DNA from 2 places in the Rhizobium sp. R693 genome. Region 2 is predicted to be linked to the other one. Evidence: riboswitches for the same ligand, from Rfam matches in the RefSeq annotation. Region 2 holds a riboswitch; the other holds the start of a gene.
What was found. Region 2 has a riboswitch for glycine ahead of gcvT (glycine cleavage system aminomethyltransferase GcvT). Riboswitches for the same ligand answer to the same signal wherever they lie in the genome.
Positions count from the first base shown of each region.

Region 1: linked by a shared signal. The riboswitch ahead of ATY79_RS06025 (D-amino acid dehydrogenase) and the one ahead of gcvT (glycine cleavage system aminomethyltransferase GcvT) in region 2 are both predicted to bind glycine.

Region 1 is NZ_LOKY01000004.1:143,678-159,666, reverse strand. Features, by position in the region: gene ATY79_RS06040 (LysR family transcriptional regulator) at 1-854, opposite strand, end outside; partial or broken gene ATY79_RS06035 (heme-binding protein) at 877-1,300, opposite strand; gene ATY79_RS06030 (D-2-hydroxyacid dehydrogenase) at 1,321-2,301, opposite strand; glycine riboswitch at 2,421-2,511, shown strand; glycine riboswitch at 2,513-2,598, shown strand; gene ATY79_RS06025 (D-amino acid dehydrogenase) at 2,596-3,894, shown strand; gene ATY79_RS06020 (LLM class flavin-dependent oxidoreductase) at 4,130-5,236, shown strand; gene ATY79_RS06015 (ABC transporter substrate-binding protein) at 5,345-6,520, shown strand; gene ATY79_RS06010 (ABC transporter permease) at 6,628-7,545, shown strand; gene ATY79_RS06005 (ABC transporter permease) at 7,551-8,336, shown strand; gene ATY79_RS06000 (ABC transporter ATP-binding protein) at 8,350-9,429, shown strand; gene ATY79_RS05995 (GMC family oxidoreductase N-terminal domain-containing protein) at 9,455-11,050, shown strand; gene ATY79_RS05990 (FAD-dependent oxidoreductase) at 11,225-11,746, shown strand; gene ATY79_RS05985 (alpha/beta hydrolase) at 11,766-12,536, opposite strand; gene ATY79_RS05980 (aldolase/citrate lyase family protein) at 12,538-13,356, opposite strand; gene ATY79_RS05975 (mandelate racemase/muconate lactonizing enzyme family protein) at 13,353-14,465, opposite strand; gene ATY79_RS05970 (NAD(P)-dependent oxidoreductase) at 14,462-15,262, opposite strand; gene ATY79_RS05965 (amino acid ABC transporter ATP-binding protein) at 15,268-15,989, opposite strand, start outside.
Region 2 is NZ_LOKY01000034.1:2,150-18,138, forward strand. Features, by position in the region: gene fghA (S-formylglutathione hydrolase) at 1-63, shown strand, start outside; gene ATY79_RS20730 (multidrug efflux SMR transporter) at 191-505, shown strand; gene ATY79_RS20735 (DoxX family protein) at 549-935, opposite strand; gene ATY79_RS20740 (acyl-CoA carboxylase subunit beta) at 1,062-2,594, opposite strand; gene ATY79_RS20745 (hypothetical protein) at 2,627-3,082, opposite strand; gene ATY79_RS20750 (ATP12 family chaperone protein) at 3,154-3,939, opposite strand; gene ATY79_RS20755 (HAD-IA family hydrolase) at 3,948-4,601, opposite strand; gene ATY79_RS20760 (RluA family pseudouridine synthase) at 4,598-5,593, opposite strand; gene crcB (fluoride efflux transporter CrcB) at 5,684-6,061, opposite strand; gene ATY79_RS20770 (hypothetical protein) at 6,181-6,450, shown strand; glycine riboswitch at 6,562-6,649, shown strand; glycine riboswitch at 6,653-6,733, shown strand; gene gcvT (glycine cleavage system aminomethyltransferase GcvT) at 6,808-7,944, shown strand; gene gcvH (glycine cleavage system protein GcvH) at 7,969-8,331, shown strand; gene gcvP (aminomethyl-transferring glycine dehydrogenase) at 8,331-11,195, shown strand; gene ATY79_RS20790 (DUF982 domain-containing protein) at 11,291-11,536, shown strand; gene ATY79_RS20795 (glycosyl transferase family 90) at 11,702-12,760, shown strand; gene ATY79_RS20800 (UDP-glucuronic acid decarboxylase family protein) at 12,720-13,679, opposite strand; gene ATY79_RS20805 (LysE family transporter) at 13,759-14,376, opposite strand; gene sufA (Fe-S cluster assembly scaffold SufA) at 14,516-14,908, opposite strand; gene ATY79_RS20815 (SUF system Fe-S cluster assembly protein) at 15,045-15,425, opposite strand; gene ATY79_RS20820 (cysteine desulfurase) at 15,437-15,989, opposite strand, start outside.

The DNA.
Region 1 (15,989 bases), on a different contig from region 2:
TAGTCGATGAAGATGCGGACCTTCACGGGCAGGAACTGCCTGCTGGGATAGACAGCTGCTATGGAGATGTCGCCGGACCCTTCATATTCGGGCAGAACCTGCACAAGCTGGCCGGATCGGATATCGGCACCAACCTCCCAGGTGGATCGAAGGGCAATACCGATTCCAGACAGCACCGCGGCCCTAACCACCTCGCTGGAGTTGGTCGCCAAGCTTGCGCTGGGTCGGTGCATAGCCTTGCCGCTATCGCTCGCCATCCGCCATGGTTCGCCGTTGTGCGTGGGAAGGCAGCAGTGACCATCCAAGTCTTCGAACGCTGCTGGTTCGCCGTTGTTCGCGATGTATTTCGGCGAAGCGCAAAGGATTCGTCTGACTGCCGCCAGCCGCTTAGCGACGAGTGTCGAGTCGGTAAGCTCGCCGATGCGTACGGCCATGTCGAAACCCTCGCCGACAAGATCGCTGAACTCGTCGGTCAGGATCAGGTTGAGTGAGATTGATGGGTATCGATTGAGGAAGGCAGCCATGTGTGGAGCGATGTGCAAACGGCCAAACGATGTGGGCGCTGACACCTTCAATGTGCCCTGCGCGAGGTCGACTTGTCCGGATATGAAGCCCTCGGCCTCCTGCAATCCTTCCAAAACGCTCAAGATTCTCTGATAGAAGCCTAGTCCTGCCTCTGTCATGGAAACTTTTCGGGTGGTCCTCTGGAGCAACCTCGTACCCAAGCGACTTTCAAGACGCATTATTCGCTTCGAGACCACGGCAGGCGAGTAGCCTAATGCGCGCCCAGCGACGGACATGCTGCCCGTCGCTGCAACTTTCGCAAAGATCTCGAGATCCCCAAGATTGGTCATGGCTTGCTCCAGCGCGGATCTATCAGATCGGGTCTGCCTCGATCGCGGCCAGAGCAGAGCGGCCGACCTCGATGTCCTGGTCGCCCGTGCCCGAGCCCACACCGACGGCTCCAGCGAGCTTGCCGCCGAAGCGTATAGGAAGCCCGCCCGGGAGATTGGTAACCCCGCCGTTGGAAGCAATTCCAGCAGCGACAGCGAACTCAGGTGTCATCGATCCTGTCGGGTTTCTAATCGAAGCTGCTGTTCGCGCTTTCGCGCGAGCAGTATGCATGCTGAGGTATTTCGCCCCCGTCCATCCGAAGGCTCACGATAGTTTGGCCGCTCGGATCGACAATGAAGATGCATTGCGGCACCCCCATTTCCTGAGCCTTCTCCACGGCAGCATGCAGTGCCGTAAGCGCTCCGGACTGAGAAAGCACGACGGTTTCATTGTAGGCTTTCGACACGTATCTTCTCCTGGTTTCGGTTAGTATCCGGCCGCGCCGTCCACGCGGTTTCGCAACGGGCGTCCGGCCAAGTCGTGTTCGACGTTCTCTGCAAAGATGGACAGGCAGCGGTCGACGTAACCGTCCGCGTCATCGCACGAGATATGCGGGAAGATCATGAGGTTTGGGACATCCCAAAGAGGACTTGTGGCTGGCAGCGGCTCCGGATCAAATACGTCGAGCGCAGCGCCACTCAGGTGCCCTGCCTCAAGCGCCGCGCAGAGCGCAACGTTGTCGACAACGGGACCGCGCGCGATGTTGAACAGGGATGCCCCGGCCTTCATCGCCGCGATCTGCTCCATGCCGATCAATCCGAACGTCTGCGGCGTTAACGGACAACTGACAACCAGGCAGTCTGCGATGGGGAGCACCGATTGGAGGTCGGCGACCTCAACCATCTCATTCGCGCTTGGATGAGACCTGCCACTCCGGGTGACGCCAACAATCCGCACGCCAAAATGTCGGAGCCTTGAAGCAATCGCGCTGCCCAGCTCTCCAAACCCGAGAACGACGACCGTCTTGCTGGAAATGTTCGTCGAAAGCTGGTTGTCCCAGCGACGCAAGCGTTGGTTCCGAATATGCCGCGGAACGCCCTCGCAGAGCATCATGACGGTCATCGCCCCGAACGCCCCACCCTTCTCGGCATGCACTCCACTGCTGTTGGTCAAGAATGCCCTGTTCGGCAACCAATCCAACGGCATGTATTTTTCGACGCCAGCACTGGTGCAATGCACGAAGCGCAGCGACCGGCCATGTTCCTGGAGGCGTCGCACATCGAAGCCAGAACCAACGAAATAGGACGCCGAACGCAGTACATTCAGATCCGGTTTCTGTTCGGAATGGGCGACGATCTCAGATCGACTGGCATTGGAGCCAAGTGCGCGAGAGACAGCCTCTTTCGAAACGAAATAGGGTGACTCCGGGCTATGCTTGTTCTCGATGTAAACCAGAAAATCCCGCATTTTCATCCTCATGACAGTGACACGAATGGTACCTGCAAGCTGTGTGCCAGTTGCTTGATTGAAAATTTCTGGAAGGGGATTGCCGTTTCGAACCTTCTATGCCTACCCTAAAGGCGTTCGTAAGCCTTGCAGGAGAGATGGCCCCAGGAGGGTCGCGCCGACGGAGCAACCCCCCAGGAAACTCTCAGGCAAAAAGACTGCCGGGTTTGGACAATCTGGAGAGAGACACGGCTCGCCGCGTCCACCGAAGGGGACCTTCAACAAGAAGGAAAAGCTCTCAGGTACAGAGACAGATTGGGGGCAAGGGACTGGCAAGGTCCCGCACCTACTGTTGGAGAGATTATGTCCCATATCGTGGTTTTGGGCGCCGGCATCACCGGCGTAACGACGGCGTATGCCCTTTTGAAACGCGGTCACGATGTGACCGTCATCGAACGACATCGTTATCCGGCGATGGAAACATCCTTCGCGAATGGCGGTCAACTGTCCGCGAGCAACGCAGAGGTCTGGAACAGTTGGTCGACCGTTGTGAAGGGCATGAAGTGGATGCTCAAGAAGGACGCTCCGCTTCTGATGAATCCCTCGCCAAGCTGGCACAAATACTCGTGGATGGGCGAGTTTCTCGGAAGCATTTCCGGTTACGAGGACAACACCATCGCGACCACCAAGCTTGCCATAGAGGCACGCAAGCACATGTTTGCTATGGCTGAGAGCGAAGGCATTGATTTCGATCTCGAAAAGCGCGGAATTCTCCACGTGTACTACGACCGCAAGAGCTTCGATGGAGCGCAGAAGGTCAACGAACTTCTGCAGGCCGGCGGCCTCGACCGACGAGCGGTTTCCCCCACCGAGATCAAGAGTATCGAACCAGCCCTCGTGGGCGATTTCTTCGGTGGTTTCTTCACGCCGTCGGACTCGACTGGCGACATCCATAAGTTCACTCGCGGTCTGGCCGAGGCCTGCCTTCGACGAGGTGCCAAATTCCTGTTTGACGCAGACGTCCAGAACGTAGTCGCGGGCAACCAGGTGACGGTAACGTGGAGGCCTACTGACGAAGCCGATACCGCCGTTCGCTTGCTAAACGCCGACGCGATTGTTGTCTGCGCTGGCGTAGGTAGTCGCAAATTCGCGTCCATGTTAGGTGACCGGATGAACGTCTATCCGGTGAAGGGATACTCGATCACCGTTCACCTCGATGATGCCGAAAGCCAGAACGGTGCACCCTGGGTCAGCCTGCTCGATGACCGCGCCAAGATTGTCACCAGCCGACTGGGGCCCGATCGCTTCAGGGTAGCTGGAACTGCCGAATTCAACGGTATCAATCGCGATATTCGGTCTGATCGTACGAAACCGTTAGTCGACTGGGTGCGGATGCTATTCCCCAGTGCATCGACCTCTCGCGTGGTTCCCTGGGCGGGACTACGGCCGATGATGCCAAACATGATGCCGCAGGTTCGAAAAGGCAATAGGCCTGGCGTGTTCTACAACACAGGTCATGGGCATCTCGGCTGGACGTTGTCGGCCGCCACGGCCGAACTCCTTTCCGGATTAGTGGACGAATACTCCCACGGGCAGCCGAGGAGAGTTGCCTGATCAACTTGGGCCGGAGATCTTGTCCGGCCTTTTTTTTCGTCTCAATCGCGAGTCTCAAATCACTTGAGATTGATGGACTCGAAGATTCTCACAGTTGAGACTAAACAGCGCTACTGAGATTCATCACAACAAGCCTCTAGGCTACTGTTTTTGAAAGAGTTTCCAACTGGCACGCCAGTTGCAATTCTCCTGATGAGGATCGGACAGGCCGATCTCTACAACAGAGGAGACTCTCATGGACCTCGGTCTTTTCATGATGCCGCTTCATGATCAGCGGCGCAATTTCACGGAGCTGCTGAAACAGGATCGCGAAGCCGTCATTCTCGCCGATCGTCTGAATTTCGCTGAAGTCTGGGTCGGCGAGCATATTACCTGCTCGTGCGAACCGATCGCAGATCCGCTCCAGTTTTTTGGTTCGCTGATCCATGCCACGAAGCAGATCAAGTTCGCCACGGGGGTTCTCAACCTTCCTCAGCACCATCCTGCCCGCCTCGCTGGTCAGATCGCACAGTTCGATCATCTTTCCGAAGGCCGCTTCATCATGGGCGTCGGCCCGGGCGGTCTCGTCACGGACATGGAACTGTTCGGCACCAGCGAAAAGAACCGTGCGGAGATGACGACCGAGTCCATCCGCATCATGCATGAGATCTGGTCCAGCAGCCCGCCCTACAACATCAAGGGCAAGTACTGGGATGTGGTCGTCGAGAAGACCCTGATCCCGAGCCTCGGCTTCGGCCCGATGCTGAAGCCTTATCAGCAGCCATTCCCGGAACTCGCAATCTCCGTCATGAGCCCGTCTTCGAGTAGCGCGCGCCAGGCTGGCGAAAACGGCTGGAGCATCGTGTCGGCGAACTTCACGCCGCTTGCGAACGTCAAGACGCACTGGGAACAGTATGCCGTCGGTTGCGAAAAAGCTGGTCGCCGTCCGGATCGCAACAAGTGGCGCATCGCGCGGTCGATCCTTGTCACGGACTCGGATCAGGAATCAGCTGATTACCTCGCGGACGAGACCTCGTCGTACAACTGGTACTACGAGTACATTGTCGAAGACATGAAGGCCTTCAAGCTGCTCGGCGTTCTGAAGCCATCCATGAACACCCTCGACAGCGACATCACGGTCAAGAATTGCCTCGACTGGATGGTGATGTCCGGCTCGCCGAAGACGGTCCTCGACAAGCTCGCGACATTCGTTGACGAGGTCGGTGGTCCTTTTGGTTCCCTCATGATGACGCAGAAGGATTGGGACCGCCCTGCTCTGCACAAGCGTTCGATGGAGCTTCTGGCGACCGAAGTCATGCCCAAGCTGCGCCAGCACGTTTCCACCCTTCAGGCAGCCGAATAATCAACCGTATCTGATATTGTCACGCGGGACGTCCCGCGTGACCAAAAGCAATAAAAATCGTCAAAGACGGGAATTGATCGCAAACTCAAATTAACTGGGAGCATTGCAATGAGTTCAAATTCTAAAGACCTCTCGAACGTTCCGGCAGCACGCACTGCCGATATCCTTCGCGACTTCGCGATGGACCGTCGCCATTTTATGTTCGGCACGGCTGCGATTGCAGCCGGCGCGACGCTCGGTGCTTGGGTGCCGTCCGCGGAGGCCGTGGTCGGTGGCAATCTCGAAGTAATGGCCTGGGAAGGCTACACGCTCGAGCAGGAGACGGCCGGGTGGCGGAAGGAAAATAACCTGACAATGCGTGCGGCCATCATGAGCAATCAGGATGACGTTACCGCAAAGATCGTCGGCAGCAATGCCGTCCGTCTCGACCTTGCCGAATACTCCAACGGCTACAACGCGATCTACAACGATCTGAAGGTCCTGACGGAACTGGATGTGTCCAAGATCCCCAACTACAACAAGGACGATATCTACCCGCCCTTCTATCAGGGAGAGATGTGGTTCTGGGACGGCAAGCAATGGGCGATGCCGTGGGTCTGGGGACTTGATACCATCGTCGTCAATCCGGAGATGATCAGCTTCGAGGTCAAGAGCTACGAAGACCTTCTTCGCCCTGAGTTCAAGGGCAAGCTCGCATTCCTCGACAATCCGCTCACCGTCTGGCCGCAGATCGCGAAGGTCACTGGGTACGGCGACAAATTCCCGAACCTCACGACCGACGAACTCAAGGATTGTTTCGTCAAGCTCCAACCCTACCGCGATCAGACCAAGGTGTTTGCATCGTCCAACGGCGACGTGATCTCCCTTTTCGCAAACGGTGAGATCGCGGCTTGCTTCTGCGTCTGGTCCGCTGTTCCTCTGGAAACAGCCAAACAGAACGTGAAGACAGTCTCGATCTACCCGAAGGAAGGCGGCGCGGTATGGGCCGACGCCTGGTTCATTCCTAAGACCGCCGAGAATATCGAATCGGCCCACGCGTTCATCAACGAAGCTCTGAAGCCGGATATCCAGGCTTCGATCTCCAAGACCGCGGTAGCGGCGGCCGTTTCGAAGAAGGCGCCTGCGCTCATGGACGCGCAGACCAAGGCTCTCTTCGACTACGACAACTTCGATGAGCAGTTCAAACGGCTCAAGATCTATGGCCAGCCTCCTCGCACCTCGGACAAGTACGCGACCTACGACGATTGGCTCCAGATCTGGTCGGATTTCCGAGCGGGCTTCTAAGCCAAGGCCAGCAGGCGTTATCAGCGTCAAACGCCTGCTGGCAGCCTTCGCGAGCGGTTGCATCAACCGCCGAACGTGCCATTGATTAAGAGACAGGACGAACGCCTATGGCGACCGCTGCCGATTATGTCGACAAGACACCCGAAGAAAGAACAGGGATGCGTTTCCCCACGATTCCCAAAGGCTTTGGACTGGCAACGCCACCCCTCGCCTTCCTCATCTTCTTCTTCCTGATCCCCGTCGCGCTTCTGTTCGTGACCAGCTTCTTCACCGCGCGATCGTTTGTGATCGAGCATGTCTGGAATATCGAAAACTACGCGAAGATCTTCGCAGCGGCTGGTTTTTGGCAGGCGACTTGGGTCGGAATGAAGAATGGCTTCTTCACTGCCGCGTTCTCCGTCATCCTTAGCTTTCCGGTCGCCTACTATCTTGTCTACAAGACGAGAAGCAATGTGGTGCTGTACCTGGTGCTGCTCTCCTGGTTTTCCAGCTATCTTGTTCGTGTTTACGCATGGCGAACGATCCTTGGGACAAACGGAGTGATTAACTCCTTCCTCATGGGCAGCGGGATCATCAAGGAGCCCCTTCAAGTCATCCTTTTCAGCCCATTCGCCGCCGTGCTCACGCTGATCCATATTATGCTTCCCTTCGCACTCCTGATCCTCGTTTCGTCCCTTCGGGACGTGAAGCAGGAGTACCTAGAGGCGGCACGTGATCTCGGAGCGAGCGGCCTCGGCGTGCTCTACAAAGTCATCCTGCCGATGTCCTACAAGGGTATCGTGGGATCTTTCATGTTCACCTTCATCCTGGCCGCTGGCGACTACATCACTCCGCAACTTCTCGGTGGACGCGAGGGGGTAACAAGCGGCCTGCTCATCGCAAACCAGTTCAGAAGCGCCGGAAACTGGCCTTTGGGTTCTGCGATGGCATTCGTTCTGCTCGCAACCTTTGTGGTCGTCTACGTCGTCTTCACGCAGGCCTTAAAGTTCGCAAAACTTGCGCCCGGTCGGCGCTACCACGGGTGATCGCCATGCTTAGAGCTTATCTCTCACTGTATCTGCTTTTCCTGTTCGCTCCGATCGCGATCATCGTGCTCTTCAGCTTCCACAGTTCGCCAGCCCTGACCTTCCCGGTCGAAGGCTTGAGCCTGCGTTGGTACGCACAGCTATTCGACAAGCCGGAATTCGTAACTTCGCTCTGGAACAGCCTGAAAGTCGGCTTCTACACCGCGATAGCTACCACGGTACTCGGCACGCTCGCCGCGCTGGCCCTCATTCGTCTGAAAGGCAAATACAAGCAGACTTTCGAATTGCTGAATTTCGCGCCTATCGGTCTGCCCGGCCTCTTCCTTGGGATTGCGCTCGTCACGCTCTTCGCTGCGATCAACCTGCCGCGCTCGCTTGTCACCGTCACAATCGCACATGTTCTATTCACGCTGCCATTCTTTGTCGAAACGATGCGGTCGCGGATCAACTATTTCGATCATTCGCTCGAAGAGGCAGCACGAGACCTCGGAGCTTCGCAGATCCAGACGTTCCGGCTGGTGACGATCCCCATTCTGGCACCAACGATCGTCGGCGCGGCGATCCTCACGTTCGCACTTTCCTTCGACGAGTTCATCATCACGGTCTTCGTCAGCGGAAATGACACCACGCTGCCGCTTTACATCTGGTCGATGATGCGCCGGACAGTGGATCCTTCGATCAACGCGGCAAGCGTCCTTGCACTTGCACTGTCGATCGTCGTGCTAGGCGCAGGCGGTCTGACCCTTTGGCTCCAGAGAAAAAGAGCTGTCGCCCTGCGCGACGCCATCTAACAGGGGAACATCAATGTCTCAGAACATCGTCGAACTCAGCAATATCACAAAGAAGTGGGGCATCTTCACCGCCCTGGACAACATTAGCCTCAACGTTCGGAAGGGCGAGATCCTTACCCTCCTGGGACCGAGCGGCTGCGGGAAGTCGACGCTCATGCGTATCGCCGCTGGTTTCGAGTCCGCGACCTCGGGAGAGGTCGTCATCGGCGGAAAGAACATGACCGCTGTTCCGCCAGAGAGGCGGCCTGTGAACATGGTTTTCCAGCGTTATGCTCTCTTCCCTCACCTGGACGTCTTCGACAACGTTGCCTTTGGGCTTCGCTTGAAGGGTATCGGGAAGTCGGCCGTCACCGAGCAGGTGAATGCGATGCTGAACCTGGTGCAGCTTCAGGACTTCTCGAACCGTTGGATCGGGGAAATCAGCGGCGGTCAAGCGCAGCGCGTTGCCCTGGCCCGTGCGCTTGTGAATCGTCCCTCGGTGCTACTGCTTGATGAGCCATTGGCGGCGCTCGACCTCAAGATCCGTCATCACATGCTTGAAGAACTCAAGCGTATCCATACAGAGACAGGCACCACCTTCATCTATGTTACGCACGACCAGGACGAGGCGATGATCCTGTCCGACCGCGTCGTTCTGATGAACAAGGGGACGATCGAACAGATCGGCACCCCCGACGAGATGTACGGTGCTCCAAAGACGCTGTTCTGCGCCAAGTTCTTCGGCGAGACCAACCTTCTCGATGGGCGCGTTCAGGATGCAGACGGCAGCGGCGCCGTTCTATCACTTCCCGTCGGTGCGGCGACAGTCGGAACCCGTGGCCTGCGATCCGGTTCCGCTGTGCACGTCTCCATTCGTCCGGAAGCGATCAACATCTCGGCCGCGACGGGTACCTCGGAAAGCTCCAACGAGGCGGTCGGCAAGGTCGAGGACGTGATGTTTATCGGCAGTCGCGTTGTCTACAAGGTTAGACACGCCGAGGGTACGCTCATGAAGTGTCAGGAGCCTCGCGCTGCAGCCGGTATCCGCTTTGGCGTTGGTAGCCCGGTATCTCTCACGTGGGACCCCGCATCCGTGGTTGTCCTCGCAAGTTGAGCCCAAAAAAGAAGGCGAGAAATTGATGTATGATTATATCGTATTGGGCGGCGGCTCGGCGGGTTGCACTATAGCCTCGAGACTGAGTGAGAACCCGGACTCCAAGGTACTCCTGCTTGAACAGGGTGACCGCGACTGGAGCCCCTACATCCACTTGCCCGTGACGTACTACAAAACGTCCCAAAGTGACATGCTGACGCGCTATCGCCTAGAGCCACAGGCTCACCAGGGCGGCATCACTCCGGAGTTTGTACAAGGACGCGTTCTGGGTGGAGGTAGCTCCGTCAATGCGATGGTCTACATGCGAGGCATCCCGCAAGACTACGACCGCTGGGCAGCAGAAGGGTGCGACGGCTGGGCGTACAAGGACGTACTGCCCTACTTCAAGAAGGCAGAGTCGAACGAGCGCTTCTCGGGAGCAGCCCATGGCACGGATGGACCGCTTGCGGTTTCCGACCAGCGCCATACCCACTATCTGACCAAGGCGTGGGTGCGTGCCGCGCAGGAGCTGGGGATCAATTTCAACCCCGACTTCAATTCCGGCAACCAGGCTGGTGTCGGCTTCTATCAGGTGACTATGAAGGACGGGCTGCGCTGCAGTGCCGCCAAGGCCTACCTGAAGCCCGCGCGCAAACGCAAGAACCTCACGGTTCAGACGAAAACCAAAGCCCTTCGCATTCTGATCGAGAACAACCGTGCCGTCGGCGTCGAGTACGTGCAGAACGGGAATGTCGTCAAGGCAATGGCAAGTCAGGAAGTTGTTGTGTGCTCGGGAGCGATCGGTTCTCCCCACCTTCTGCTCCTATCAGGCATCGGCCCGGCGGATCACCTTCGCGAGATCGGCGTTGACGTGAAGCATGACCTCCCGGGGGTTGGCCTGAATCTCCAGGACCATTTCGACATGTTCCTGATCTACGAACTGACCGGCGCCCATAGCTACGACAAGTACAAGAAGCTCCGGTGGCAGGCCTGGGCGGGCTTGCAGTATGCACTCTTCCGCAACGGACCCGTCACCTCCAACGTCTGCGAAGGTGGGCTTTGTTGGTACGGTGCAGAAGACGACAAGCTGCCCACCCTGCAGTATCACTTCCTACCTGGCGCAGGTGTCGAGGAAGGTTCGGATTCCACACCGAGCGGTAACGGTTGCACGACCAACGTCTACCAGTCGCGCCCGCGGTCGCGAGGGTTCGTCAAGCTTCGCAGCTCTGATCCGAACGTGTTTCCGGTCGTCAATCCAAACTATCTGGCTGAAGAATATGATGTCGAGGTACTCGCTGAGGGCGTGAGGATTGGCCAGGAGATCCTGCAGCAGCAGTCCTTGTCGAAGTACGTTTCACATCCTTATCGTCCCGGCGGCGTCCTCAAGACGAAGCAGGAGCGCATGCAGTTCGTCAGGGAGACGGGGCAAGGCGCTTTGCATCCATCGGGCGCGTGCAAAATGGGGACTGACGACATGGCTGTCGTCGATCCGCAATTGCGAGTTCGAGGCATCGATGGCCTCCGCGTTGCAGATACGTCAATCCTTCCTCGCGTTCCGTCCGGAAACCTCAACGGTCCGGCGATCATGGTGGGCGAACGCGCATCCGACTTCATCAAGGGTAACAAGATGTCCATCGAATAACGGATGGCAGGAGAATGACGTGGAACTCCTTTCGGCTGTCCCTGCGAATATTCCCAATGAATTGTCATGGTGGCAGCAGTACGTAAGGTCTGTTTTCACCATCAAGAACCTGCCTCCGTTGATGGGGGAGATCGAGGTCGACGTTCTGATCGTCGGTGGCGGCTTCACGGGCATGTGGACCGCCCTCACCCTCAAAGAGAGGGACCCGCTCTACGCATCGCTATCGTCGACGCCTATCGTTGCGGCGACGGCGCCAGCGCCCGCAACGGCGGCAATGTACACGGTTATTGGGGCGCGCTTCCTACGCTACTTCCCATGTACGGAGCGCAAAAGTCGCTCGAGGCCGCCGAGCTTGGTACGCTTGCCCAACGAAAGCTCCGACGTTTCGCCGAGAGAAATGACGTCTGGTGGACCGAAGAGGGCTACCTACGCGTCGCAACATCGGCAGCTCAACGCAGCAAGCTGGACGACTTCATCAAAGTGGCTGAAGCGCTCGGTGTGCCATCGAGCGTCAGACGGCTCTCCAAGTCCAACCTGTCGGAACTCTGCAACTCCCCAAAGTTCGAAGAGGGACTACTCTTTGAGGAGGGAGCGACCGTCGATCCGGCAAGGCTCGCGCATTTTGTGCGCGAGGACCGTCGCTTCGCGGAACGAAGCTGTGTAGCAAGTTCGATCAAGTCGATTCGCGCGAGTTAGCCTACCAGCAACGGTGCCTTCAGTACCTTGATAAGTGTTTGCCCACCAGCTTCACGAACGCTTCAGGCTCCTCGTACATCGGATAATGTCCGGCGCCTTCCAGGACCTCCACCTCGACATTCTTGTACCAAGCACCCACGGTCTCCCTCGTCTTCTCGATGGAAGATCCTGGGTCGTTGGCTCCGAGGACGACGAACAGGGGAGTTTTGTTTCCTTGAACCTCGCTAGAAAAGTCCGTTCCGGTCCATGAGGCCATGTAGGCGACCAAGGGACGTTCGGATGTACCGGCGAGGCTGGTATCGCGCAACTCTTGGAGCCACTCGTCTTTTCTCCTGTGACCGGTGTTTACATCAATCAGTGTCTTACGGACCTCTGCGTCGGAAATCGCGTCCTGGAGAAGCTTTCGCCGTTCGTCGGTTATCTTGGCGCCAGATGCCGGCAGCGCCGCAACCATAATGATCGACTGCACCTCGTCAGAAGCGTCCACCGTCAGACGCTGGACAGTCATCCCCGTCATGGAATGACCGATCACATGATATTTCCTCCATCCCAAAGATTTCGCCAACTTTCGGACGTCGCGTGCGACCTCTTCGATGGTGTATTCCCCTGTTTCGTCGAGACGCTGGCCGTAGCCGCGGCAATCCAAGAATGCGACCGTGAACTTGGTTCTGTCCCATAGCGGGAAGGTTGGTTCGTAGAGACGGTGATCGCCCATCCAGCCATGAAGAGCAACCACTTGGATCGACCCCTCCCCGATTACCCGGCTCGCCTTAACTTCAATCTCGGTCATTTCAGTAACCGCCCTTCTCATTTTTGGACTTGATCGCATCATCGCTCATTAGTGCCCGGTAGGACCCAACACTTGACGCGGCGGCAGCTGCCAGAAGTCGAACGTCGTTGGAAACCGTCACGAGATCGAAGCCCCACTTTGCAGCCCTGGCGGCATAGGCCGGCGATCCGCAATGGAGTGCAGCCTTGATGCCTGCATCGTGCGATACCCTCAGGATGCGATCGATGGCGTCGATGATTTCGGGCTCTTCGCGGTCGAAGCCGGCAGGATATTTTTTGCCAGTCAAACCGATCGTCAGGTCGGCTGGACCGATGTAGACACCGTCAAGGCCCCGCGTTGTTACAATTTCCTCGAGTTTTTCGAGGGCCTGTGCCGTTTCAATCATGGCAAAGCAGACCACCTCCTCGTCGGCCTCCCCCAGGTAGTCGCCGCCACCGGTCGAAATAATGGCGCGCGAGGGGCCATAACTGCGCACGCCCGTCGGAGGATATCGCACATAGGACACCAGTTGTTCGGCCTCCGCGCGGCTGTTGATCATTGGGCAGATCACCCCGTAGGCGCCCGCATCCAGCGCCTTCATTATATGAACCGGGTCGAGCCATGGCGGCCTCACGAGTGGTGTCGCGTTGCTGGCGCGCATGGCCTGCAGCATTCCGACCGCGTCCTGATAGTCCACGATGCCGTGTTGAAGGTCGATGCCGATGCTGTCGTAGCCCTGGGCGGCCATGATTTCGGCTGAGAACGCATTCGAGATCGACAACCAGCCGTTCAGCACGCAACCGCCCTTCGACCAGATTTCCTTGAGCTTGTTCGCCTTCATAGATTTCTACTCCCGAGGACTCGTCCGAATTTTTTCATGACATCGAGGTCCGGCTCAAAGCCTATCCCTGGTCGATCCGAGACTTTGATCATATCGCCATTCCTAATCCCCTCGACGTCAGCCAGCCATGCGTCGGGCTGAACAAAGTTGTATTCCAGTGCATCAATGCTCGGCCGCGCCGCCGCGACCTGAAGAGAGGCGAAAAAGCCCGGACCGAAGTACGGGGAATGCGGCATCAGAGAAATATCCTGTCGCGCCGCCATGTCGACGATGGAGATATATTCCGAGACGCCTCCGACCTTGGTGATGCTCGGCTGGAGGTAATCGACGGCGCCGACTTCAAGTGCCTGTCCGAACTGGAAGGACGTGCACCAGTTCTCGCCGGCCGCGATCGGCAGTCCTTTTCCACGCAGGGCCTTCAGGCTCACGAAGTCTTCGGGCGGATAGATCGGTTCTTCGAGCCAGGCGAGATCGAGCGAGCGCAATTCCGCAAGATTCATCTCGACGAAATTGTGAGACCAGGCGCAGTTAACGTCGACGCAGATGCTCGCGTCGGGCCCCGTGACGTCTCGGCATGCCCTAATGTTCGGAAGGGTGATTTCGTGCAGTTTGATCCGGTTGAAGCCGGCCTCCAGAACCTCTCTGGAGGACTGCGCGACCAAGTCAGACTCGGCGTAACGGACCAGGCTTGCGTAGAACGGAATCTCGGCTCGCGCTTGCCCCTCGTACAGCAGCTTGTGCAGCGGCTTTCGCTGTCTTTTTGCATAGAGATCCCAGAGCGCCATATCTACGCCCGAGATGGCAAAGATGGTCACACCATATCGCCCGAACATATGCAACTGACGCTGCGTATTGCGGTTCCATGTGGGAATGTCGGTGATGACCTGGCCGATCAAGGAAGGAAAAATCAACCGGTCGATGATCGACTTAGTGGCGTCTATTAGCGAATAGCCGAATCCTTCGCCCCAGCCGATGTTGCCAAGCTCGTCCTCGAGCTTGACGAGCGCGAACTCCAGCGTCTTCCATGCCGTCGGCATGATCCCGACGCCAGTCCCGCGCAGCTTGAACGGAATTTCAACGAGGATGACCTCGCCCCGAACGACTTTCACTGATTTCCTCCCCATGGCTTCGGCAGTTCGTTGACCGCAAAATGACCGCCAACGTAGGCCATCTGTTCGGGCGGCAGTTTATCGCGACCCTTGAAGTTGGCCGCACGATTGTCGCGCGCGTTGTCCTTCGGGCGATAGCCTAACGAACGCGCACGGCGATTATTGAACATCTCGGCAGGGCAGTCGGAGGATGCATACACGATGTCGCAGCGAACATTGGGATGATCCAGTCCCATCTCGACCAACGATGCCAGATCACGCGCACTCGTCCACATCCTCTCGCGCCTGGCGTCGACAACAAGGGGATCGGCATTCCCTATTCGAAGCAGCATCGTGGCGATGCCGAAGCGATGCGCATACATTGCGCACGCGGCCTCGCCAAACGCCTTGCTCAATCCGTAGAAGCTGTCAGGAACGATAGGAGCCTCCTCGTGGACATTTGCGTCTGAAGGAAGCATTCCGACCGCATGGTGGCTACTGGCGAAGACGAAGCGCTTGATGCCGTGGACTCGGCAGCTCTCGAGCAGGTTGAGGACAGCGCGGTAGTTAGGGTCGAGCGTTTGCTCGAAGCTGAATCCCGGCCCTACCAATCCGGCGAGGTGGAGGATGCCATCAACGTCGTGAGCCGCGAAATCGCAGAACTCTCGGTCCGCGAGATCGCCGCGGATGCTTGTTTCACCAGCGTTCGTTTCGAAGTCTGCGATGTCGGTCACCTTCAACGAGTACCGTTCACGCAATAGTGGCCGAAGCAACCGTCCAACGTTACCGCCAGCACCTGTGATCAGGATCGTCTTCATGTCGGTCAGTGCAGAAGTTGGCGAAGGAACGCGCGGGTGCGGGCTTCCTTGGGGTTGTCGAAGAAGTCTGCAGGAGGCGCCGTCTCAACGATCTTTCCATCGGCCATGAAGATCACCCGGTCGGCTACCTGTCGGGCAAAGCCCATTTCGTGCGTCACGCAGATCATCGTCATCCCGCTTTCGGCGAGGTTCACCATCACGTCGAGTACTTCGCGGATCATTTCCGGATCGAGCGCGGACGTGGGTTCGTCGAAAAGCATGATGCGGGGTTTCATCGCCAGTGACCTGGCGATCGCGACACGCTGCTGCTGACCGCCCGACAGTTGACCCGGATACTTGTGCGCCTGCTCCGGAATCCTCACCTTCTCAAGAAAGGACATGGCGACGTCATTGGCTTCAGTCCGCGCAAGTCCGCGGACGGTGCGAAGCGCAATCGTGCAGTTTTCGAGAATCGTTTTATGCGGGAAGAGGTTGAAGTGCTGGAACACCATGCCGACCTCGCGGCGAACAGCTTCGATCTTCTTCCGCTCGCTCGTCAGCTCGACTCCTTCTACGAGGATCTTGCCCTTCTGGTGCTCTTCGAGGTGATTGATACAACGGATCATCGTGGACTTCCCAGAACCAGATGGCCCGGCGACAACGATGCGCTCCCCCTCGCCTACCGTGAGATTGATGTCGGTGAGAACCTGGTGCGCGCCATACCATTTGGAGACGTTCTCGAATTCGA
Region 2 (15,989 bases):
TACTACTTCATCTCAACCTTCATGGATGATCACCTGAGGTGGCACGCCGAGCGACTTGTTTAAGGCCGCAAGAAACGGGTGGTAGCTGCGCTATGACGTTTCCTACCTGAGTTGAACCGTTTCGAAGTCCTGGGCATCTGATTTGCGCCTGGTGCGTTGGAACGTTCTCGCTCTCAGGATGGAGATTTCGATGACATGGCTCCTGCTTGTTCGTGCCGGACTTTTCGAATGCGGCTGGGCGATCGGTTTGAAATACACCGATGGCTTTACGCGCGCGATACCAACGGCTTTGACCGCCGTTTCCATGGTCATCAGCGTTCTGCTGCTGGGCATCGCCGTCAAGACGCTGCCGATCGGGACGGCCTACGCGGTTTGGACCGGTATCGGCAGTGTTGGCACCGTGTTGCTCGGCATCTGGCTGCTCGGTGACGCCGCCACTGCCCCACGTCTGCTCTGCATTTCAATGATTGTCGCCGGGATCGCCGGCTTGAAGGCTACTGCGTGAGCCGCAGCCGTGGCCGGCAAAGCCGACCACGGCACTGTGTCTATTAGGCGGTCGCCTTGCGCTGGTCGATCGACAGTGCGCCAGGTCCGGCGAAGAAGATGAACAGGAAAATGAAGCTGAACAGAATTGCCGCTTCGCCACCGTTCAGTGCCGGCCAAAATGCCTTTGATCCGTGCGCCATGAAGTAGGCGACGGCCATCTGGCCCGAGAGGATGAAGGCGACTGGTCGTGTAAACAGGCCGATCAGCACGAGAAGGCCACCGACCACTTCGAGCAAAGCGGCGACCAGCAGCAAGGGCGGCAAGGGCCCCTCCATCTGCGCGGCCGGGAACGCGAAAAGCTTCATCGTCCCGTGTTCGATAAACAGCAGCGCTGCAATGACCCGCAGGGCGGCAAGCGCGTAGGGCTGATATGCGCTCAGTCGTTCCATGTAAACTCTCCTTTTGAGTAAAGACAGCGGAGCGTTAGCTGCTTCGCCAAAAGGAAAGAAGACACGGATCGCTGACGGGCGATCACTTCTTCTTGATTTTCCTCAGCTTTCCCCAAACTAATCTCCTCAAAGCGGAATATTGTCGTGCTTCTTCCAGGGATTGCTCAGGTCTTTGTTGCGAAGCATCTTGAGGCCGCGTGCCAGCCGCCTGCGCGTAGAGTGCGGCATGATCACTTCATCCACGTAGCCTCGCTCGGCGGCCACGAATGGTGAAAGGAACCGGTCCTCATACATCTTTGTGTGCGCAGCGATCTTTTCGGGAGCGGCAACGTCCTTCCGGAAGATGATCTCGACTGCACCCTTGGCGCCCATGACCGCGATCTGGGCCGTCGGCCAGGCATAATTCAAATCGCCCCTCAGATGCTTGGACGCCATGACGTCATATGCGCCGCCGAATGCCTTGCGCGTAATCACGGTGAGCTTCGGCACCGTCGCCTCGGCGTAGGCAAATAACAGCTTCGCACCGTGCTTGATCAGTCCGCCATACTCCTGGGCGGTTCCCGGCAGGAAGCCGGGCACGTCCACGAACGTAACGATCGGAATGCTGAAGCAGTCGCAGAAGCGGACGAACCGTGCCGCCTTTCGCGACGCATCGCTATCGAGTACGCCGGCGAGCACCATTGGCTGGTTTGCCACGAAACCGACGGTCGAGCCCTCGATTCGACCGAAGCCGCAGACGATGTTCTTGGCGAAGCTCGCCTGGATCTCGAAGAAATCCCCCTCATCCACTGTCTTAAGGATCAATTCCTTGATGTCGTATGGCTTATTCGCATTTGCAGGCACCAGCGTATCTAGCGATGCATCGATATCTGTCACCGACTGGTAACATTCGATTTCCGGAACTGGCGAAGTGTTCGACTGCGGCAGGAGGTCAATCAGTCTGCGAACCTGCAGCAACGCCTCGACATCATTGTCGTAGGCGCCGTCGGCAATCGAGGATTTGGTCGTATGCACCGAGGCGCCGCCGAGTTCTTCGGCGGTGACCGTCTCGTTGGTGACTGTCTTCACCACATCCGGGCCGGTCACGAACATGTAGGACGTGTCGCGGACCATGAAGATGAAATCAGTCATTGCCGGTGAATAGACGTCGCCGCCAGCGCACGGTCCCATGATGACGGAGATCTGTGGAATGACGCCGGAGGCGAGCACATTGCGCTGAAACACCTCGGCGTAGCCACCAAGCGCGGCAACGCCTTCCTGGATACGGGCGCCGCCCGCATCATAAATGCCGATGATCGGCGCCCTGTTCTTGAGCGCCATATCCTGCACCTTCATGATCTTCTCGGCATGTGCCTCAGAGAGCGAACCGCCGAACACCGTGAAGTCCTTGGCGAAGACGAAGACCGTTCGTCCATTCACGGTTCCCCAGCCGGTGACCACGCCGTCGCCGGCAATCCGCGTCTTGTCCATGCCGAAGTCGCTCGATCGATGTTCGACGAACATGTCGAACTCCTCGAAGGAGTCCTCGTCCAGGAAAAGATCGATGCGCTCACGTGCCGTCAGCTTGCCGCGCTGGTGCTGCGCGTCGATACGCGCCTTGCCGCCACCGAGCCTTGCAATTCCCCGGCGACGTTCGAGTTCTTCAAGAATTTCCTTCATAGATACTCCTCGCCGCGGATATCGCGGCCGGTTCAAGCGCGTCCGGCGCTTAGCGAGAAAGCGGAACGAATGCGGGCGGCGATGTCTTCGGCAAGGATTTCGTCGGCAGCCGTGGGACTGTTGGAGAAGCTTGTGACCTCGAACGAGCTAACGGCAATGACCGATCCGTCTTCGACCGAAGCGGCATCGATGCTGACCTTCGCGACATTCCGGCTCTTTTCGATACCCTGGCCCTTTTCGACGGAAAGGATCCGTATCGTCAGCACGACGCGTGGGTAAACGTCAGTCCGCACCGTGGCGTTGATCGCGGAATTTACCCGATCGCCAACACCGGCAAGGATTGCCGGCGGTATCTTCTGCGGGCTGACAACAACGGCGCTTCGCACGTCATAGACAGGAGCCGGTTGCTCCTTCGTGTAGAGCGAGCATGACGCCAAGACGATGCAGGTAAAAACAACCGGAAAAATGCACGACTTGAGCCAGTTCATTCAAGAAAATCCGCATCCGCCCCCAACAGAGTCGCAGATTTTCGCGATAACCGGCATCAACGCAATATGTTTCAGGCCTTCAGGGCCAAAAAAACGTCAGTAGCGGCCTTGAAATCTTCGAAACGCTTTTCTCGGCGCTCCTCCGCTTCTTCATCGCTTCCCCAATGCTCGATCGTCCAGTCTTCGTCGAGATGGGCGAGCGACCAAACTTCCTTGGCCGATAGCACGCGTTCGGCAAAGGCAAGCGCCAGCAGCGCCGAGCCTGTCAATGTCGTGATGGTATGCAGGGCGGCGAGGACCGTAGCGTTGTCGTGCGGCCTCAATGCCGCCGAAAATGCCGCAATGGCTTCCGGTGGCTGATCGTGATGCATCACGCCTTCGATCAGAATGAAGCGCGCGCCGAGCGAATTGGCGGCCCAGTCGAGCACCGGATCCCAAAGTTCCCTCTGACGCTCGACGAGCTCCTGCGGTGCATCGGCGCGATAGCAGAGAAGATCGCTCGAGGAGAAACGTAGAATGTCTTCAAAGACTGCCTGCGTGTCGGTTGCAACACCATCGATCGCCGTATTGACGAGCCGTGTCGCCGGCATTGTCGCGGGGTCGATGAGTTCGGCCTGCGCCTCCCACTCCCGCATGAGAAGTTCCGCAACGGCTTTCGTCGCGACAACAAGCAGGTTGCGGGCCGGCGTTCGGATTGCCTTGCCGTCCAGTTCGATAGAAAAACCCTCGTCGAGCTCCCTGATGGTGACCGTCTTGTAGAAGCGTTTCGGCAAAGGCTTCTTCATCTGGATCTGGGCGCGACGGATTGGATCCGGATGACTCAATCCTTCTGTTAGGTCGTTCAACAGATCACGCATGCGTCACCTCAGGAAAAGTGCTTCAGAATATCGCTCGGGTGGCGAACAATGCTATCGGCACCCGCAGTCACCAGGTCGTCCACGCTGGCATAGCCCCAACTCACACCCACGGCTTTCGCGCCGGCGGCTTTCGCCATCTGCATATCGTAGACGGCATCGCCGATGACAATGGCATCGGCGGGCTTCATGCCGGTCTCGCTGCAGCACTCCATTACCATAGCTGGATGCGGCTTCGATGGGCAGTCGTCTGCGGTGCGTGAAACGACAAAATGTGGTGCAAGACCATGTTTTTCGAGAACATGGATAAGACCGCGACGCGATTTGCCGGTTACCGCGCCGACCAGAATGTCATCGTTTCGCGCCAATTCATCGACCAGCGGCTTGATGCCGTTAAAGAGCGGCACGTCCATTTCAGGTTCGTCGCGGACACCGGTATAGATCGCCCTGTAGTGGGCCGTCATCGCGATCGCTTCATCGTCGACATGTGGCTTTCCGCGCATCCGCGTAATCGCGATATCCAGCGTCAGTCCGATGATCGACTTCGTCAGCGAGACATCGGGTCTGTCATAGCCGAAATGCGCGAACGTCCTCGCCATCACCTCGTGGATCAGCGCGGCGCTGTCCACCAGCGTTCCGTCGCAATCGAAAAGTGCCAGTTTCATTCGTGGTCGGCTCCGTCGGCGGAGTTTTCATCAAATCCCAACAGGTTCCAGGTCTGGACCATATGCGGAGGCAGCGGTGCCGTTATGCGCAGCCGTCCGCCGGATGGATGCGGGATATCGATATGGCGTGCGTGCAGGTGCAGTCGCTTTTGAACGCCGCCGGGAAAATCCCAGTTAGGATCATCGTCGAAATACTTGGGGTCGCCAATGATCGGGTGACCAATATGAAGGGCATGGACGCGAAGCTGATGCGTACGGCCGGTATAGGGCTCCATTTCGAGCCAGGCGAGGCGCTGCGCCGCCGTCTCAATGACACGGTAGTACGAAACGGCGTGGTCGGCACCCTCCTCCCCGTGCTTGGCGATCCGCATGCGGTCGCCGTCCGGCGTTGCTTCCTTGACAAGCCAGGTGGAGATCTTGTCCTCGTGCTTGCGCGGGACGCCCTTAACCAGCGACCAGTAGGTCTTCTTGGTATCGCGCTCACGAAAGGCGGCTGTGAGTTTTTGTGCAGCGCCGCGGGTCCGTGCCACGACGAGCACACCCGATGTGTCTCGGTCCAGACGGTGCACCAGACGTGGCTTCTCGCCCTTCGGACTGGTCCAGGCTTCAAGCATCTTGTCGATGTGACGCGTCACGCCCGAGCCGCCCTGCACCGCAAGGCCCGCGGGCTTGTTGAGGATGATGACCTTGTCGTCTTCGTGCAGCACCATCCGCGACAACAGTTCGAAATCGCCGGAGTGCTTCAGATCGCGGCCAGCGATGGGTCCGGTCTTCGCTTTAGCGTCAACATCAAGCGGCGGTACGCGCACCATCTGTCCAGGCTGCACCCGGGTGTCACTCTTCACACGCCCGCCGTCAACGCGGACCTGCCCGGATCGGAGAAGCTTCTGAAGTGGGCCGAAACCGAGACCCGGGAAGTGCACCTTGAACCAGCGATCGAGCCGCATGCCCGCCTCATCCGGCTCCACCTTTATGTGTTCGATACCCGCCATACGTCATCTTTCGGAAAATGGTCTTCCGCGCGCCGCGCGGACTTTGCGGCTGGCTTTAGAGCATTTTCGCTGAAAACGGAAACCGTAATCTCACAAGATCGCGCGCATAAGTGCCAGTCCCCCGATCACACCGGCCATCGACAGGCCGACGCTCGCGACGATGTAGAGGGCGCCGGATAGCGCCGCGCCACGCTCAAAGAGCGTAATTGTATCGAGCGAGAATGAGGAGAAGGTCGTCAGACCGCCGAGGAAGCCGGTGATCAGCAGCAAGCGCAATTCCGGCGATGCGTCGAAGCGTCTGATGATCATTTCCGCGAATACGCCAATGACGAAGCAGCCGACAACATTGACGGTCAAGGTTCCCCACGGAAAGGCCGGGCCTGCGAGCCTGAGAGCCCAACGGCCGACGTAGTATCTAAGGACGGAACCGATCGCGCCGCCGACGGCGACAAGTATGGCCTGAATCATGAGTCGTCTCTGTTTTTCCGTGCCGGAAATTCCGATTATCTCCGGAGAAGATCAAGATGCATAAAATGCCAGCGGTTAATTTAGCCAGTTAAGAACGTGGGGCGCCTTAGTGTTGGCGTATGACAGTCTTGGTAGGCACCATAGCCGCGAGCACCGCAGCCGCGGCGTTTGAAACGCTCCGGATTCCGCAGCGCGTGTCTGCAAGCACGGCAGCCAAGGAAGCTCGCCGCGCTGCCGACCGCCAGACCAGGGCGGCCAGCGGCCAAGATGTCGAGGAACCGTCCAACATCATTCAATCGACCGAAGTGGCGTTGGATCTCATGACAATGGGGCAAAAGCAGCCGCAGGCTGGATTAAAACAGGCTTTGGAGCTCTACAGCGACAGCTGAGCATCGCCCGCCTCCCATCTCCGTAGCCGCCGATCCTTAAAAGCGCGACAAAAATTTGTTTGGCGGCGACATTCCCCCTTGCCAAGTATAGCCATGGCCAGATAATTGCCCTCGACCTTGTTGGGAGAAGCTGGTCATCTGCGATCAGTGCCGAAGGAGCAACCGCCCCGGAAACTCTCAGGCCAAAGGACCAGCAAGGGGCAGACGGAACTCTGGAGAGAAGCGTTCTCGAAACGCTCGCCGAAGGGATAACAATCTCAGGCGAAGGGACAGAGGGGGCTCGAAATGCAAGGCGCAACTGCGCCTGAAGATTTGAGCCCGCGCATGGAAATCCAGGCGCAAACCCCGGAGGCGTCGTTGGACGATACTGCTGCCCTCAAGAAAACTTCGCTTCACGCGCTGCATCTGTCGCTTGGCGCCCGCATGGTTCCCTTTGCAGGCTATGACATGCCCGTGCAATATCCGGCCGGTGTGATGAAGGAGCACATCCAGACCCGTACGTCTGCCGGTCTATTCGACGTGTCCCATATGGGCCAAGTCGTCATCAAGGCGAAGTCGGGCAAGTACGAAGACGCGGCCCTTGCGCTCGAAAGCCTCGTTCCGGTGGATATTCTCGGCCTCGCGGAAGGTCGCCAACGCTACGGTTTCTTCACCGACGAGAATGGCGGCATCCTTGATGACCTGATGATCACCCATCTCGACGATCACCTGTTCGTTGTCGTCAACGCCGCCTGCAAGGAGGCCGACCTTGCTCACCTTCAAAAGCATCTTGGTGATACCTGCGATATCACGCTGCTCGACCGCGCACTCATTGCGCTGCAGGGACCGCGCGCCGTTGAAGTGCTTGCCGAACTCTGGGCCGATGTCGCCGCGATGAAGTTCATGGACGTTCGCCATTGCCGACTGCACGACGTTTCCTGTCTTGTCTCGCGCTCCGGCTACAGCGGCGAGGACGGTTTCGAAATCTCGATTCCGGCGGACAAAGCCGAGGATGTCGCTAGGCGGTTGCTTGAGCATCCGGATGTCGAGCCGATTGGCCTTGGCGCGCGTGACAGCCTGCGCCTCGAAGCCGGCCTTTGCCTCTACGGCAACGACATCGACACCACCACGACTCCTGTGGAAGCAGCGCTCGAATGGGGCATGCAGAAGGCCCGCAAGAGCGGCGGCGCCCGTGCCGGCGGTTTCCCCGGCGCAGACCGCATCCTAACCGAACTTGAAAGGGGTGCAGCCCGCCGCCGCGTCGGCTTGAAGCCCGAAGGCAAGGCCCCGGTTCGCGGCCATTCCAAGCTTTTTGCGGATTCCGAGGGCAAGACCGAGATCGGCGAAGTGACTTCGGGCGGCTTCGGCCCATCCGTCGAACACCCCGTCGCAATGGGCTATGTCACGGTCGCCCAGGCAGCCGTTGGCACACAGATCTACGCTGAAGTGCGCGGTAAGTTCCTGCCCGTCACCGTCAGTACCCTCCCCTTTATTACGCCAACCTACAAACGCTGAAACATTTTTCCGGAGAGAACAATCATGCTGAAGTTTACCGAAGAACACGAGTGGCTGAAGATTGAAGGCGGCGTTGCGACGGTCGGGATTACCACCTACGCCGTTGAACAGCTCGGCGACCTCGTCTTCGTCGAATTGCCGGAAGTCGGAGCCACCTTCTCCAAGAATGGCAATGCCGCGACCGTCGAATCCGTGAAGGCCGCTTCCGACGTCTATTGTCCGCTGGACGGCGAAATCACCGAAGTGAACCCCGCTATCGTCGCCGATCCATCGTTGGTCAATTCCGATCCTCAGGGCGCCGGCTGGTTCTTCAAGCTGAAGCTTGCAAATGCCGCTGACGTCGATGGCCTGCTCGACGAGGCGGCCTACAAGGAGCTCACTGCGTAATGACGACGCCGACCGAATTCCAGTTTACCGACTACCAGCCCTACGACTTCGCCAACCGTCGCCACATCGGCCCGTCGCCGGCCGAAATGACGGATATGCTGAAGGTGATCGGCTACGGCAGCCTCGACAACCTGATCGACGCGACCGTCCCGCCCTCCATCCGCCAGAAGGCACCGCTCGTCTGGGGCGCGCCGATGACGGAGCGCGAGGCGCTCGACAAGCTGCGTGAGACCGCCAACAAGAACAAGGTTCTCGTCTCGCTGATCGGTCAGGGCTACTACGGCACGATTACGCCGCCTGTTATCCAGCGCACGATCCTGGAAAACCCGGCCTGGTACACGGCCTACACGCCCTACCAGCCCGAAATCAGCCAGGGTCGCCTCGAGGCGCTCCTGAACTACCAGACGATGATCTGCGACCTGACCGGTCTCGACGTCGCCAACGCCTCGCTGCTCGACGAAGCGACTGCCGCTGCCGAAGGCATGGCCATGGCCGAGCGCGTCTCGAAGTCGAAGTCGAAGGCCTTCTTCGTTGATGCTGCCTGCCATCCACAGACGATCGAGTTGATCAAGACCCGCGCGGAACCGCTCGGCTGGAGTGTCATCGTCGGCAACCCCTTCACCGATCTCGATCCGGTCGATGTCTTTGGCGCGATCTTCCAGTATCCGGGCACGCACGGCCATGTGCATGATTTCACCGGCCTGATTTCACGCCTGCACCAGACCGGCGCCATCGCCATCGTCGCTGCTGACATTCTGGCTCTGACGCTGCTGAAGTCGCCCGGCGAGATGGGCGCCGACATTGCCATCGGCTCGTCGCAGCGCTTCGGCGTTCCCGTCGGCTACGGCGGCCCGCATGCGGCCTACATGTCCGTCAAGGACGCGCATAAGCGCTCCATGCCCGGCCGTCTCGTCGGCGTTTCCGTCGATGCCCGCGGCAACCGCGCCTATCGCCTGTCGCTGCAGACCCGCGAACAGCATATCCGCCGCGAAAAGGCGACGTCGAACATCTGCACCGCGCAGGTGCTGCTTGCCGTCATGGCTTCGATGTACGCCGTCTTCCATGGCCCGAAGGGCATCAAGGCGATCGCACAGCAGGTTCACCAGAAGGCCGTGCTGATGGCCAAGGGCCTGGAAAAGCTCGGCTATACCATCGAGCCCGAAACCTTCTTCGACACCATTACCGTCGATGTCGGCCACATGCAGGGCGTTATCCTGCGCGCGGCAGTCGCCGAGGGCGTCAACCTGCGCAAGGTCGGCGCCACTAAGATCGGCATGAGCCTCGACGAGCGTACGCGCCCGGCGACACTGGAAGCCGTCTGGCGCGCCTTCGGCGGCAACTTCGCCGTCGCCGAGTTCGAGCCGAGCTATCGTCTGCCGAAGGGCCTCGCCCGTACCAGCGAGTACCTGACGCATCCAATCTTCCACATGAACCGCGCCGAAAGCGAGATGACCCGCTACATCCGCCGGCTGTCCGACCGCGATCTGGCGCTTGACCGCGCGATGATCCCACTCGGCTCCTGCACGATGAAGCTGAACGCGACAGCGGAAATGCTGCCGATCACATGGCCTGAGTTCTCGGATATTCATCCATACGTTCCAGCCGACCAGGCGCTCGGCTATCGCGAGATGATCGATGACCTGACAGAGAAGCTCTGCGCCGTAACTGGCTATGATGCCTTCTCCATGCAGCCGAATTCCGGTGCGCAGGGCGAATATGCCGGCCTGCTGACGATCCGCGACTATCATATCGCCAATGGCAACGGTCACCGCGATGTCTGCCTCATCCCGACTTCCGCGCACGGCACCAACCCTGCCTCAGCACAGATGGCCGGCATGAAGGTCGTCGTGGTCAAGGTTTGCGAAAACGGCGATATCGACATGGATGATTTCCGCGCCAAGGCGGAGCAGTATGCGGAAAGCCTCTCCTGCTGCATGATCACCTACCCCTCGACGCACGGCGTCTTCGAGGAAACCGTCAAGGAAATCTGCGACCTCGTGCACAGCAAGGGCGGCCAGGTCTATCTCGACGGTGCCAACATGAACGCCATGGTCGGCTTGTCTCGCCCCGGTGACATCGGCTCCGACGTCTCCCACCTCAACCTGCACAAGACCTTCTGCATCCCGCACGGCGGCGGCGGTCCCGGTATGGGCCCGATCGGCGTCAAGTCGCATCTGGCGCCATACCTCCCCGGCCACCCGGAAACCGACGGCCGTTCTGGCGCCGTTTCGGCGGCCGCTTTCGGCTCGGCTTCTATCCTGCCTATCTCCTGGAGCTACTGCCTGATGATGGGCGGCGAAGGCCTGACGCAAGCGACGAAGGTTGCGATCCTTAACGCCAACTACATCGCCGCCCGCCTGAAGGGCGCCTATGACGTGCTCTACAAGTCCGAGGCCGGCCGCGTGGCGCACGAATGTATCATCGACACTCGCCCGCTGGTCGACAGCGCGGGCGTCACCGTCGACGACGTCGCCAAGCGTCTGATCGACTGCGGCTTCCACGCGCCGACCATGAGCTGGCCTGTCGCAGGCACGCTGATGATCGAGCCGACGGAATCGGAAACCAAGGCCGAGCTCGACCGCTTCTGCGAGGCGATGCTGGCGATCCGCCAGGAAGCGCGCGACATTGAGGAAGGCCGTTCCGACAAGGCGAACAATCCGCTGAAGAACGCCCCGCACACGGTCGAAGACCTCGTCGGCGAATGGGATCGTCCCTATTCCCGCGAACAGGCCTGCTTCCCGCCCGGCGCCTTCCGCGTCGACAAGTACTGGTCGCCGGTCAACCGCGTCGACAACGTCTTCGGCGACCGCAACCTGGTGTGCACCTGCCCGCCGGTTGAGAGTTACGCCGAAGCTGCGGAGTAACATCCGAACGGCCTTCCCTTTTCAGGGAGGGCCGTTTCCCACATACACCGGAAATGAGGTAGGCGCGGATGCCAAAGGACGACAGCGATTCTGTGATGCAGGCTCCGTGGCCGAAGCCGGTTCTGCTCGCTCTTGAAGAGCCCGGAAAATACGTGACCATCGCAACCACGCAGGCAGCCTCCTGGGCGATGATCGAGGACTGGCCGACCGAAGACGGTGCGGCACTCGACAAGGCACTCCTGGTCTGCGCCAACGTCATCAAGGGCAAGCGCACCAACGAGGATGCGCGACGTGCCTTCATCGAAGCGGCCGTCGAAGCAGGCATCGACATCAAGAGCTGACTAAGTCGCCGCACCAGCGCAGCCTCCCCCAGCCTGAGGATTCGTTCGCCATGCCCCGTGGCGAGCGCGCGCGTGATCTGTTTTTTGACCTCGACCCGTCTTATTGATTGGCGCGTGACAGTGTCAGCAATCGCGTGAAGATCGTCGCCTCAGCTTAGGAGCATGATGACCTACTCTACCGCTCTCAATCCGCTTCGCCTCTACAGCACGCGACGAGTTGGCACCTATTTCAGGCGTGAGTTCGAACGGGTCGGCGCCCGACCGCCAAGGGTTCGCATTGGCTATGCCGATGCTGGCAATCCGCCCCGAGATGTTCGGATCGAGCGGCATGGGCAACAGTTCACGCTTGTTCTCGAAAGCGCCGCGACACGGTGGTTTTCGGGACACATGCAGTACAAGGTTTGCAGCTTTGCCTATTGGCTTAGCCTGTGCCCGCCAGAGGTGAGGCAGATCACCGTCAATGCCACTGATGGCCAGGCGGTCTCCAACGCACGGTTTGCTGCGTCGGTGCGATTTCCTCATCATGTGGGCTTGCCAGATCCGCATTTATTTCAGCATGACGGCTTTGCTGCCGAAATGGAACGCGGGAGGACCGCGCCGCGCTGGGAGGACCGCTCGAACGACATCGTCTGGCGTGGGGGCATGAATGGATGTGGCTGGGCGAGCTTTGCCCGGGAAGACATCAACAATCCCACCGTCCTGCAGAGGATTCGCATGGTCATGCAGCTTAGGGACATGGCGGGATTAGACGTCCGATTCGTCGATCTCCATCCGAGTGCGGACGAGTATGAGACACTGGTGCACAGGCAAAAGTTCCTGGGTCAGCCAATTCCGGCACAGAGCTGGCTTGGGCGCAAGTTCGCGATCGATATCGACGGGTTCACCAACACATGGTCGAACCTCCTGGTTCGCATGCTCTATGGATGCTGCGTTCTCAAGGTCGAGTCACAATTCGGCTTTCGCCAGTGGTACTATGACGAACTCAGGCCATTCGAACACTATGTGCCGGTGGCTGCCGATATGTCGGACTTCCGCGAGAAGATCGACTGGGTACGCAGCAACCAAATGGAGGCCGAGGCCATCGCGGAGCGCGGTCAGGCGCTGGCGCGTACGCTCACTTTCGCAACCCAGGCTCGGCGCGCTGCCGACCTTATTGAAGAACACTGGGATGGAGATAATCCGCCTAAACGACCGCCAGTACCGGCATCGTACGAACGGATTTGAAGTGGGCAATCGTGCGCATCAGGCCTTCGCGGAGCGGGACACTTGGCGTCCAGTTCAAAAGCCGCCTCGCCTTGTCGACATCCGGCAACCGCTGACGCGGATCGTCAGCGGGAAGCGGACGATGGACGATCCTCGAATTGGAGTCGGTCAATTCGAGGACAAGGTCCGCCAACTGGCGGATCGTGAGCTCTTCGGGATTTCCAAGATTGATGGGGCCGGTAATGTCCGGAAGACTGCTCATCATGGCCATCAGACCCGCCACCAGATCATCCACGTAGCAAAATGACCGCGTCTGTGTTCCGTCGCCATAGATGGTGATGTCGTCGCCCGACAATGCCTGAATGATGAAATTTGCGACAACTCTCCCATCGGCGGGATGCATGTGGGGACCATAGGTATTGAAAATGCGTACGACCTTGATCGGCAGGCCGAACTGGCGGCAATAGTCGAAAAATAATGTCTCGGCGCTCCGCTTTCCCTCGTCGTAGCAGGCTCGCGGGCCAATCGGATTGACGTTGCCCCAGTAGGTTTCCGATTGCGGATGGACATGCGGATCGCCGTAAACCTCCGATGTCGACGCCTGCAGCACTGGGATATTCCTGAGTCGAGCCAGCTCGAGCACATTGAGCGCTCCGACGACGCTCGTCTTCAGCGTCACGATCGGGTCGGCCTGATAATGGACCGGTGAGGCTGGGCACGCCAGGTTGTAGATTTGGTCAACCTCGAGGCTCACGGCCTCGTTCACGTCGTGGGTCAGCAGTCTGAAGGCGGGGTTATTGAGCAATTCCGCGATATTGTGCATGGAACCGGTCGCGAAATTGTCCATGCAGACAACCTGATGCCCTCTCTGGAGCAACTTTTCGCAAAGATGTGTGCCCACGAAGCCGGCGCCGCCGGTAACAAGGATGCGTTGACTCATAATGGCTTGCGCTTGTTTGTGACGTTGCACGCCTATCGCGAATTGGATCTGCCTTCAAGGGAGGAGACAAGGCCGCACGCTAGAGAAGCGAGTAGGCCGCAGAGGCGAGCGCAGCGAGGCCGAAGAGTATCAGCAGGTAGCTTGTTCCCCGCACGACCTTTGCTGTGAAATCCCTTGGCAATTTGTCCCTGGCAAAGCTAACCGTACCGCTCAAAAAGAACCACCAGGCCAGCGACCCGCTGAAAACACCACCGACGATGACAGCCGAGCTGAATCGTCGTGTCTCCTCTGTCAACCCGAAACCGGCAAACAGCGCGCCGAAGGAGAGAATGGTGGCGGGATTAGAGACCGTCAGCAAGAACGTTGCAAGCGTTGTGCCCATCAGACCCGCCGCCCTCACATTTGCCGCCCGGACCGGATCGTGCGTGAGCCCACGATAGCCCAGCGCGAGGAGCAATATGCCTCCACCAATCGCCAGAGGCAGCGTTGCTGCCGACATGGTCTGCTCGAAGACCGCGATGCCGGTTACAGCTACCAGCGCATAACTGGCATCACCGAGCGCAGTTCCGAGGCCACAGGAAAAACCGGCGGAAAAGCCGCGCTCCAGGGTACGTTTGATACAGAGCATTCCAATCGGCCCCAGTGGCGCGGTGATGATGACACCCAGCAGAGCGCCCTTCGCAAACAGCAGTAGCATTGTTCAGTCGGTTCCTTTCCGTAGGAGACAATCCTGCGGACTTTTCGAAAGAGAGCCCTTAGAGCGCCATCGCGATGAGGTAGAATAAAAAAGGCCACCGAAACCGGCAGCCTCATCGATAATTCGACGATTGTGACAATCAGTGCGCGGGAACGACAGCGTTGCCCTGAGCGGCGAGCGCCGCGAGATCCGCCGGCTTCAGCTCGACGGATTCGCCACAGCCGCAGGCAGACGTCTGGTTCGGATTGGTAAAGGTAAAACCGGACCGCAACGTCGTGCTCTCGAAGCCCATTTCCGTGCCGAGGAGGTAGAGCACGGCTGATGGTTCGACCCAGACCTTGGCGCCATCGCGCTCGATCAGATCGTCCTTAGCATTCGGATCGGTCACGAGGTCGATGGTATACTCCATCCCCGCGCAGCCACCCTTCTTGATCCCGACGCGAATGCCCTTGGCCTCCGGCCCAGAGTTTTCGACGATAGCCTTCACGCGGTTCGCGGCGGCTTCCGTCATGCTCATGATTGCAAAGCCCATCGGCCTCTTCTCCTTCCGCGCACGGATTAAAGGTCCGGCGTTTCACGATTCAAATGTAGTGCCAGCAGCTTAACCGATCAATACCAACCGGACCGCATGATCTGATCCGAAAAGTCTGCGACTCTTCGGATCATGCTCAATACCAACCGACGGCGACCTGCGCCTCTTCCGACATGCGGTCCGGCGTCCACGGCGGATCGAAGGTCATTTCCACCTCGACGCCGGACACGCCCTCGACCGCGCCGACGGCATTCTCGACCCAGCCCGGCATCTCGCCGGCGACCGGGCAGCCCGGCGCCGTCAGCGTCATCATGATCTTCACCATGCGGTCGTCTTCAATATCGATCTTGTAGACCAGCCCGAGCTCGAAGATGTCGGCCGGAATTTCAGGATCATAGACTGTCTTGAGCGCCGAGATCACATCGTCGCTGAGACGCGCCAGTTCATCGGCCGGAATGCTGGAATGCACGATGCCTTCGCGCACGTCGATCTTCTGTTCGCTTTCGTCCAGGCTCATATGGACACTCCTTAGGCAAAGAACTTGCGCGCATATTCCAGCGCATCGGCCAAGGCATCGACCTCGGCCCGTGTATTATACATCCCGAAGGACGCGCGGCACGTGGAGGTGACACCGAAGCGTTTCAAGAGGGGCATGGCGCAATGGGTGCCTGCGCGAACCGCAACGCCCTGACGGTCGATCACCATCGACACGTCATGCGCGTGCAGACCGGCCAACTCGAAGGAGAAGATACCGCCCTTGCCCGGCGCCGTGCCGAACACTCGCAACGAATTGACCGCTTGCAATCGCTCTGCGGCATAGGCAGCGAGATCTGCCTCATGGCGGGCGATCGCCTCGCGGCCAACCTTCTCCATGTAATCGAGCGCATAGCCGAGCCCGATCGCTTGGACGATCGGTGGCGTCCCGGCTTCAAAGCGATGCGGCGGATCGTTGTAGGTCACGGCATCCTCCGTCACCTCGAAGATCATCTCACCGCCGCCCTGGAAGGGCCGCATCTCGCGGAGCCGCTCCTTTTTGCCATAGAGCACGCCGATGCCCGACGGCCCATAGAGCTTGTGGCCG